DNA from 3 places in the Paenibacillus odorifer genome. Region 2 is predicted to be linked to each of the others. Evidence: riboswitches for the same ligand, from Rfam matches in the RefSeq annotation. Region 2 holds a riboswitch; each other region holds the start of a gene.

Region 1 (3,280 bases), 3.1 Mb from region 2:
GATATAAATACGTCCCCATCGGCTTGACCAACAAGATGAGAATTACAATTACGACGACTATTTGCAAAATGCCCATGAATGCCCCTCCTTAAAATTTCTCAGGATGAATCAACGCGTAAACCAGATATATAAACAACAGTAGGGTAACAGCGATTACTAGAATCACAGCTTATCCCTCCCCGTATCCTCAACTACACCTGCGCACCAGCGCATAAAGCCATAAAATAACCCGTAAATTACAGCTAACGAAGCCACCATATACAGATCCATCATATCTTCCGCACTCCTTCCATTATCCTTGATGAGGTGATCTATCGATTAGAAAATCAGCATCACCACTATGGGAATAGATTACATAGCTCGCACCAAGTCTTTTATAGACCAATCTAGGATTTATAGAACTTGTAATCACAAAAATTGGCTGTGTCGTCCAGGTACGGCACATCTGAATATAGCGGCAGCAAAGCGGAAAGCTGCTCTCAAACAGATATACCCTGCCTACCGGGAACGATGGGCGAAACCAAGTGCTCTGATGGCGGGTATCCACTAGAATAACCTGCTCGATTCCGAGCTCCTCTAGTAAAGCTTTCTCAGCCAGATTGTTGGTTAATCCCGCCATCTTAATACCCCTGAACTTCAGAAGTTTAATGAAATGTTCTCCCGCCTTTGTAGGCGCACATACAAGCACATATTCATTCTGATCCGTCATCTCTTTTTTCTCCTCCTGCTCATTTACAACAAGGAGGCAACGAAAATCTCCGAAAGGATGTTGACCTATCGTCATTTTCGGGCACAACCTAAAGCTCGGTTGTGTCACGTCATTAGACGCTGCCTTACAAATACCGCTAATGATGAATTTAGCGACCTCTTGGGGGAGGCCTCCATAAATGCTTTGCTTCTAAGAGCACAGCAAAAAGCCACAAAGGATCTCCTCTGTGGCTCGCTAGCGGTCACATTGCACTCATCCTCTCTCCATACGCTTACGAGGTTAGCTGTCGGATTCGGGCGGTGAGAGTCGCCCTACCTGTATAGATGCGAGCTCACTCGCACCCTCTACAGGATTCACCCCATAATCAGCTTCCGACTCTCACATCGGCTGCCGATTGTTGGTTCCCCCGCTTTCCTTATCGGAAATTAAGCGGATCAAATATTCGATTGTCGTTGAAACAGGAGTAATCATACTCTTATGCACGAAGACTTGTAAAACCTGAATGATGCCAAAATAATGCAAATTAAAAACTATTTTCCCATTAGATAGCGCTTACTTGATATCTAATCTCTCTATATCTCTTGTTTACTCGAGTTTCAAGCGTTTAATCGCTATCTATAACCCATGTGATTTTATTCACCTTTTTAGGGTGAAAATACTGCAAATTCCCTTTATAGGTTGAAACGCAAGAAGCTGAGGTTGAGCGAGAAAGAGGCGCGATAACACGCCATAAATACCTATTTACCTCGTTTTTCAGTCGTAGTCGGCAGGATATGGTTAAAATCGCTCTAAAAGAACATTTTCCGTTTTTTACAGAAAATCTTGAAAAGAGTATGATTCGGGTTGAATCTAATTCATGAAAAACAATCAACGCTGAGTTCCTGCATTCGCAGGGAACGGGGGAACCATCAGGCCACCTGGCCTACTTGGGGTGAATCCAAAGGAGACTGCGTAAGTCTCAATAGGTAGGGCGACTCTCACCGTCCGAATCCGACAGCTAACCTCGTAAGCGTAAAGAGAGAGACCCTTGATCCGCCACGCTTTGGCCCAGGTATATCTGCCTGTAATCCAAAACCGCAGCAGAGGTCCTCCTCTTGCTGCGGTTTTTGCGTTACCTGAGCCTGTTAGGTGATAGCACGCTGGATGGGGTGAATGTTTTGAAGCACTATTATTTAGGGATACATCAAGGGCTGCTTGAGCCGATAAGTCTAAATTACGTTTGTTTCGGGGCCTTGTGGTTCGAAGAAAATAATCACAGATACATTGTAGGTTATGCATTTGGCCAGAACCAGATCCAAGCCCTTCGCCAATTCAGTACACCTTCTTCTTGTAAAGACTGTTTAGACTCTAAGATTGTATATGAAATATATAAAAAAATTCGAGAACAACAACAGCAGCAGGATTGGTCATCGCATCAAAAACTCCCGTGGTTTACAGCCTTCAAGGAGCCTTGGAAAGATGTAAGCGCCGGTTGGTATGTCTTGAGATCCCGCAGCACCTTTCCCTTACATCTATCTGTTATACGGAAAGAGAAGTTCCGACTATGGCTAGAGCATACCGCAGTCTGTGAGAATAAAATGGAAATGCTCGCTTGTGTAGAAAAGGCTAGTGTCACTCATCATGTAGACTTAAAGCTTTTGGAAATCTAAGGAGGAACCCTACTATGGACCAGCGCAGACTATCCCGCATTGAAGTATTTGTATTGGATGAACCCGAGCCTATTCACTATGGAATGGAAGGGGCTGAAGGCTGCCGTTATGGTATTCTGAAGCTCACCTGTAAGGGAGGTTGCAGTTGGGGGGCTTGTCTAATCTCTGCCAACACCAAAAATTTCGATCTCATTAAATGGAGTTCTTTTTTACGGGCTATCTGTCATTGCCGTCTTGAGGAAGCGCTGGATAAGGTCCGCCGCGAAGGTTCAGATTGGGAGCAGGTTAAGCTTGAGCTAGTTCAGGGTGCTTTGCAGGATTTAAAGGCCAAGCTCCAGGGTAAATCCTTGGCAGGGCATATTCAGCAAGGGCGTCTGTACAGTGTTGCAGCTGGGGGGAGCAATTCCAGAAGTGAACGGCTCTACTACAAACCTTCCAAAGCTTTTTCCACTGCCTCCCAGCAGAAACACAGTTGCCCGGAACCAGACACCGCCGATCTTATCAATAAATCCATCTCTTACTTTTCTATATTATAGATTCAAGCAAATCTCTCATTCTGAAAGGATCGTGTTCACCATGCCTGACCCCTTACCTCCCGTGTCCACCTACAGTGCTAAATTTGCAGAGTGTGTTCAAAAGTATACTAATGAAGTCTACGTACTCAGTTCCATGTTATTAGAACAATCTAATGAGGCAGACAAGGTTACTATCCGCACCTTCACAGAGCTTCATAAAATATATCGTCAGGATAACTTCGACCCTCAGTTATTCTCTATCCACGCTTACCGCACTTGTATTCGCCAGTGTGCTGATTCTTTTGCCCGGCGCTCTCTTCTATCGGCTAAGGGATTACCTTGGGAGGAACAGCTTGTGAAGGTATTGTGGTACGGCTTAAAGCTGCCTCTTTCTCAAATAAGCATTA
Region 2 (3,280 bases):
TTTTTAAAATAAGAGCAGCGTTTCTCCTTTTGGAGTCACGCTGTTTTTTTTGACTATACTGTTTGCCAAAAAGAGATTAATAATTATATAATTTTAAATGTATATGATAAAAACTACATTAGTCCCTAGAGGACAGAAAGGAATTCTCCTTGAGTAAACCTAAAAAAAGTCCAAATGTTCCCCAGTTGAGCAAACAAGAGAAACGACGGGTAGAACAGGAGCAACAGAAGCAGAAAACGAGAATTTTAGTTATTAGTTCAATAGCTGTAGTAGTTATCATTTTTGTTGGATTGTTTATGTTAGCTTCGAAAGATGCAGCAAAGAATGTCTCTACAGGAGAACCGGTAGAATTCAATTACAGTGAGCTACCTAGGATTGGTAATGAGGATGCACCTGTTAAGCTTGTTGAATTTGGCGATTTCAAATGTCCAGCTTGTTCCCAGTTTGCTGGCTCCATGAAACCGAAAATTGTTCAAGATTTTGTCAACGAGGGAAAAGCAGCTCTTTACTTTGTAAATATGGCTTTCGTTGGTCCTGACTCTGAGACAGCTTCACTAGCTGCATTGTCTGTATACCATCAGAATAAGGATGAATTCTGGAAGTTCTATGATGCTGTATATGCGCAGCAAGGGGATGAGAGCGACGAATGGGCCACTGAGGATTTCTTGATAAGCCTTGCTGAAAAAGAGAAATTAGCGATCGATTACGATCTGTTGCGTAAAGACATCCAAGAGAAAACTTATGCAGATGAGCTGAAGAAAGACATTCAGTTGGCAACTGACGCAGGCGTGACAACTACGCCTTCGCTCTACATTAATGGGGTGAAAACGGCTGAACCTTTCGATATTGAAGCGATTACATCTGAAATTAACACCGCCGCAAAAGCAGTGGAGGCAAAGTGACAAAATTCCTATCTTTTTGCAAGCGTAACTGCCTCTATCTGGCCTGGTTTGTCTCTTTGGTTGCTGTAGCTGGTAGCTTGTATTTAAGTGAAGTCTTGAAATATGAACCTTGTAAGCTTTGCTGGTTTCAGCGGATTTTTATGTATCCGCAGTTATTTTTGTTGGGAATTGCCACTTTCCGTGGAGATAAGCGCATCATTCCTTATGTGCTTCCATTAAGTTTGATTGGTGGCAGTATCTCAATCTATCATTATGCGGAACAGAAGATTCCAGCGTTAAGTAAAGTTCTACCTTGTACAATTGTTGTTCCTTGTAATAAAGATTACTTGAACTACTTCGGATTTATTACGATTCCTTTGTTAGCTTTAATCGCTTTTGCTCTAATTAGTCTCCTTCTTTGGTATGGACGTAAGGAAGAAGAAATGATTGAAGTAGATGCAGAGGAGAGCTTAGGATTTTAGTTTTCGCTTTGGAAGTTACAAAAAAGCTGAAAAGGTATTAAAATCACGGGCTAGAGGGATAATTGAAGATAATGAAAGAGAGCATCCAATAAGACGCTATATTTGAGCTTATTGGATGTTTTTTCATTCTTTTTTCATTTTTTTCAACGCTTTACTGTAGGCACTTTGTAGACTAATATTAGACCTTGTGAGAAGTTGAATATGCGCTGAATTTTCTTAGGAAAAACGGGGGAACCAAACTTGGCATTCATGCCAATGGGGTGAATCGGAACCGGGTCGAACAGACCTGTACCGTAGGGCTATAACCACAGCCCGAATCCGCCAGCTAACCTCGTAAGCAAGGTGGGAAAATGACCATGCATAAGCATGCGGATCATTTCCGTATGCTTATTTTTGTGTCTGCATTTATGAAATCCACCGATGAAAACAGCGCACGGAAATTCCGTTTCAGCTCCCAAAGAAAGGAACTGTATCCACCATGGTAAGCAAGGTAAAACGACTATTGATCGGACGTCCGATGAAGTCGAATGAACTCGATCATGAAAAGTTATCCAAGGTTAAAGCACTGGCTGTCCTGTCTTCTGATGCGCTCTCGTCTGTAGCCTACGGAACGGAACAAATACTGATTGTACTGGTGGCTGCCGGGTTTACTGCCATCTGGTATTCCCTGCCAATTGCATTAGCCGTATTGGGCCTGCTGGCCATCCTGATTTTATCCTATCGGCAGACGATTTTTGCTTATCCGCAAGGAGGCGGAGCTTATATCGTAGCCAAGAGCAATCTTGGTATTCCGACAGGGCTGCTCGCTGGGGGTTCATTATTGGTGGATTACATTCTTACCGTAGCGGTTAGTGCCTCGGCAGGGACGGATGCGATCACATCGGCTTTTCCAAGTCTTCATAATCATACTGTTCTCATCGCTGTATCTGTTATCGTTCTATTAACAATCATTAATCTTCGCGGAGTGACTGAATCGGCTTCGTTCATCGCAATTCCAGTGTATTTGTTTGTGGTTTCGATTGTTGTTCTGATTATCTCCGGTATCGTTAAATATGCAATGGGTGGCGCGCATGCGAATGTTCCTGAAATAGGCAGCGCCGTATCTAATGTAAGTTTGTTTCTACTATTAAAAGCGTTTAGCTCTGGTTGTTCAGCCCTAACGGGGGTTGAGGCCGTATCTAATGCGATCCCAAACTTTAAAGCACCGGCTGAGAAGAATGCAGCCAAGACGCTAATGATCATGGGACTTATCCTTGGCTTTATGTTTACCGGAATCACTGTGCTGGCGTATTGGTATGGTATTGTGCCAGATGAAAAGGCTACGGTTGTCTCTCAGATCGCTGAATCGACCTTTGGCCGTGGCGGATTGTACTTTTTCATTCAAGGGATTACAGCAGTGATTTTGTTCTTGGCAGCTAATACAGCATATTCAGCGTTTCCGCTGCTTGCCTTTATGTTTGCAAAAGATAAATATCTGCCACACGCATTTATGGTCCGTGGTGACCGCCTGGGCTTCTCAAACGGCATTATTTTTCTAGGAGTTATGTCTATCATACTTGTGGCTGCATTCCATGGGAATACGGAAGGTTTGATTCCACTTTATGCGGTAGGCGTGTTCATTCCTTTTACCTTATCCCAACTGGGGATGATGGTGCATTGGATCAAAACAAGACCTGCTGGATGGGTGAAAAGATTTGTTGTAAATACCATCGGTATGCTGACTACATTGACGATTACGCTTATATTTATTATTACTAAATTCTCAAGCGTATGGATGGCATTCATTTTCTTACCTGCTGTAATGTTCGTGTTCCACCGTATTCATAAGCACTATTTGAACACTGCGGATCAACTGCGTATATGTCCGGCTACTGATAAACCTATAATTAAAGGAAGTACTGTAGTTGTTCCTGTTGC
Region 3 (3,280 bases), 3.2 Mb from region 2:
ATTACGGAAATCCGCAGCAGTTTTGCGGGAGTGGGACTTAACCCAGAATATGACCTAGAGATTGATTATCCGACAGATTTGCCTTATGATGTGTTCCGTCCAGGAGCAGCCTTCGACAATAATCAAATTTTACTGCTTGATCGGAATGAGCAATTGCGGGAAATTTCAGAGGTATCGGATATTGTGCGCTCAATAAGCGGAATTCATCGTGGCAGATATCATCTATATTTCCCACAGGATAAGCTGAAAAAAGCCCTTACACGCTTGCCCTCTTCTGTAGCAGAGATTTTTGCAAAATAATACAAATATTTATGGAACTATTGATAAAAACAACAAGGAGTGAGCTTTAAAATGTATCTGTTCGACACACATACACATCTAGATGCGCCTCAATTCGACGAGGATCGCGAGGAAGTTATTGCTCGTGCAGTAGAGGCCGGAGTTAGCAAGATGATCAATATTGGATTTAATCGGGAAACGATCCCTTCAACGATGAAGCTGGCTGAATCTTATGATTATATTTATGCAGCGGTGGGCTGGCATCCACAGGATGCGATTGATATGAAAGAGGGAGACCTCGATTGGATCGCCTCTCTTTGCAGCCATGAAAAAGTGGTGGCCATCGGAGAGATTGGATTGGATTATTATTGGGATACCTCTCCCAAGGATGTGCAGCAGGAGGTCTTCCGCAAACAAATCGGACTAGCCCGTGAACTAAAAATGCCAATCTGTATACATGACCGTGATGCTCATGAAGATGTTGTACGGATTTTACGGGAGGAAAAAGCAAATGAAATTGGTGGCGTGATGCATTCGTTCTCAGGCAGCTGGGAAACAGCAAAAATGTGTCTAGACCTTGGATTTCATTTGTCATTTGGAGGACCGATAACGTTCAAAAATGCCAGAGTGCCTAAAGAGGTGCTTGCACAGACGCCATTGGACCGATTATTGATCGAAACAGACGCTCCATATTTGACTCCACACCCCTTCCGTGGCAAGCGAAATGAGAGTGCTCATGTGAAGTTAGTAGCAGAGGCTGCGGCTGAAATTAAAGGGTTAACATGGGAAGAATTGGCTAAAATTACGTATGCGAACGCACTGGAACGATTTGGGATTGTCTGAAAACAGGAGTAAAACGGGTGAAAAATAGAGAATAGCCGATATATTAAACTTTTTTAATATAAAAACGGCTGATTATTACAATATTTTAACCATATATTTGCTTAAACGTGGTTGAATCGTCCTTTACAACATGCATCAAAACAGGATATCATCTTTTCAGTGATGTGAGCTGTTGTTATTGTGACAGCCATTGATTCATGGATCGTCTCGCTGAGTCTCCGTATGGAGAACGGGGGAACCAATATTGAACTGCCGCATGCCTGTATCTTGAATACGACTAGGAATTGCCGCAGAACAATATTTGATTTCTTCACGTGGTCTTTGGGGTGAATTTAAGGGCAACCGCCGTGAGCGGGTGACCTGAAATAGGGCGTCTCTCTTTCGTCCGAACCCGACAGCTAACCCCGTAAGCGCAAGTAAGAGAGGCAACCTCGTGCACAAACATTCCCGCGTATTCTGACATCGGAGAAGCCACGAAAGAGTCCTCAAGAGAACTCTTTTTAGGCTTCTTTATTTTTGAATAAACTGAATGTTGCCCGCATACTGTTATATAACAGGTGTGGGAGTAGCTGTGCCGAGCAGGCGATCCATGAGCAGGAGACGCTAAGTTAATACGTGCGTATCCTGTGACAATCTCAAATAGTTTCGTCAAAGAAATTCAGTCCTCATGATATACAAATTGACGACGAGGCTATGTAAGGAGGATGGAGAGAATGGGCTTATTCCAACCAGAGGTATCCCATGATTCGCAGTCATCCAGCAGGTCTTTCGCATTACGGTGGGAGCAAGTAAATACTCGCGTACTTTTACTTGCAGGTGTGATTTCAATCGCAATCGCGCTGTTAATTCTGCTGTACGTACACGGTCAAAGTAACAAACAATTTGTTTTAGTAATAGACGGGCAAACACAGACACTTGAAACGCGAGAAGCACTTCTTGGTGATGTGTTGGAGAAAGAGCAAATTTCGCTGCAGCCGCATGATGAATTATCTTTAGGTCTGAGTGATGAAATAAAAGACGGTGACCGTGTCGTTATCAATCGTGCGCAGAAATTTAGCCTTACTGCGGACGGAGCAACAAAAACGTTATATACGACCGAAGACACCATCGGTCAGGCGATTGACAAACTGGGTATCAACCTAGAAGGCTATGATAAGATTTTTCCTTCGTTAGACACCACCATCTCTGCTGACATGGAGATTAAGATCGTTCGTATCAACAAGCAAACGGTACAGCGAACAACTAACTTACCTTTCCGTGTTATTAAGACAGCAGATCCCTCCCTTACTGTGGGAACAGTTAGAGTGGCACAGGCAGGCAAACCAGGCGTCATGGTTCAGCATATTGAAAAGATCTATCAAGACGGAGAACTGGCCTCTATGCGCATGATCGGCAAGGAAGTACAAACGGTAACAAAAGATAAGATCATTGCCGTTGGTACTAAAGCACTTCCTAAGCCTACTGTAGTTGCTAAAGCTACAACAACTTCCAAATCAAGCACTACCTCCAAAACGACTAAAGTTAGCGCTAAGACTAAGAACGTCACAAGCAAGGCTGGCGTAGACTTTGAGTACAAGAAGATGATTAAGAACGTCTCCATGACAGCTTATTCGTCAGAAGAGCCAGGAATAGGTACTAAAACTGCCTCCGGAACACGCGTAACGGAAGGTCGTACAATTGCAGTAGATCCGAATGTAATTCCTATTGGCTGGTGGGTTTATATCGATGGGCTTGGATTCCGCCGTGCAGAGGATACTGGCGGTGCCATTAAAGGCAATAAAGTGGATGTCTATTATGATTCCCTGAGCCATGCTCGTAATTTCGGCCGTAAATCACGTACCGTATATGTGATTGGACCTGTGAAACCAGAGCTTAACTAGAACTGAAGCTTTTGCAAAAAATCCTTTGATAAGCTATAGTGATGATAACCGTTAAGGAACGCTGGATGATCATTTCGTTGATCGCAGAGCAACCGCTCATCACTTATACATTCTTTAACCAAAAGAAGAGGAGCGAATCCTCTTCTTTTTGCTTTTTTTGGAAGGAGTCAAGAAATATGATTAAGGAATTAATCGTCGTTGAAGGCAAAAGCGATACCGTAGCCATTAAGCGTGCTGTGGAAGCAGATACGATTGAGACAGGCGGCTCTGCTGTAAAC

Evidence for each region. A riboswitch is a leader RNA that binds a small molecule or an ion and turns the genes downstream of it on or off. The one in region 2 is predicted to bind cyclic di-AMP.
Region 1: it holds a riboswitch for cyclic di-AMP, as region 2 does, so the genes downstream of both, PODO_RS02615 (hypothetical protein) here and PODO_RS15935 (APC family permease) in region 2, are expected to answer to the same signal.
Region 3: it holds a riboswitch for cyclic di-AMP, as region 2 does, so the genes downstream of both, PODO_RS00190 (resuscitation-promoting factor) here and PODO_RS15935 (APC family permease) in region 2, are expected to answer to the same signal.

What each region holds. Positions count from the first base shown of each region.
Region 1 covers NZ_CP009428.1:595,681-598,960, reverse strand. The annotation lists gene kdpA (potassium-transporting ATPase subunit KdpA) at 1-76, opposite strand, end outside; gene kdpF (K(+)-transporting ATPase subunit F) at 89-166, opposite strand; gene PODO_RS02620 (hypothetical protein) at 293-709, opposite strand; cyclic di-AMP (ydaO/yuaA leader) riboswitch at 962-1,151, opposite strand; cyclic di-AMP (ydaO/yuaA leader) riboswitch at 1,571-1,735, shown strand; gene PODO_RS02615 (hypothetical protein) at 1,804-2,358, shown strand; gene PODO_RS29815 (hypothetical protein) at 2,373-2,894, shown strand; gene PODO_RS02605 (hypothetical protein) at 2,956-3,280, shown strand, end outside.
Region 2 covers NZ_CP009428.1:3,677,564-3,680,843, reverse strand. The annotation lists gene PODO_RS15945 (DsbA family protein) at 150-902, shown strand; gene PODO_RS15940 (disulfide oxidoreductase) at 899-1,363, shown strand; cyclic di-AMP (ydaO/yuaA leader) riboswitch at 1,558-1,717, shown strand; gene PODO_RS15935 (APC family permease) at 1,842-3,280, shown strand, end outside.
Region 3 covers NZ_CP009428.1:40,836-44,115, forward strand. The annotation lists gene PODO_RS00180 (HD domain-containing protein) at 1-300, shown strand, start outside; gene PODO_RS00185 (TatD family hydrolase) at 352-1,122, shown strand; cyclic di-AMP (ydaO/yuaA leader) riboswitch at 1,321-1,550, shown strand; gene PODO_RS00190 (resuscitation-promoting factor) at 1,836-3,002, shown strand; gene rnmV (ribonuclease M5) at 3,179-3,280, shown strand, end outside.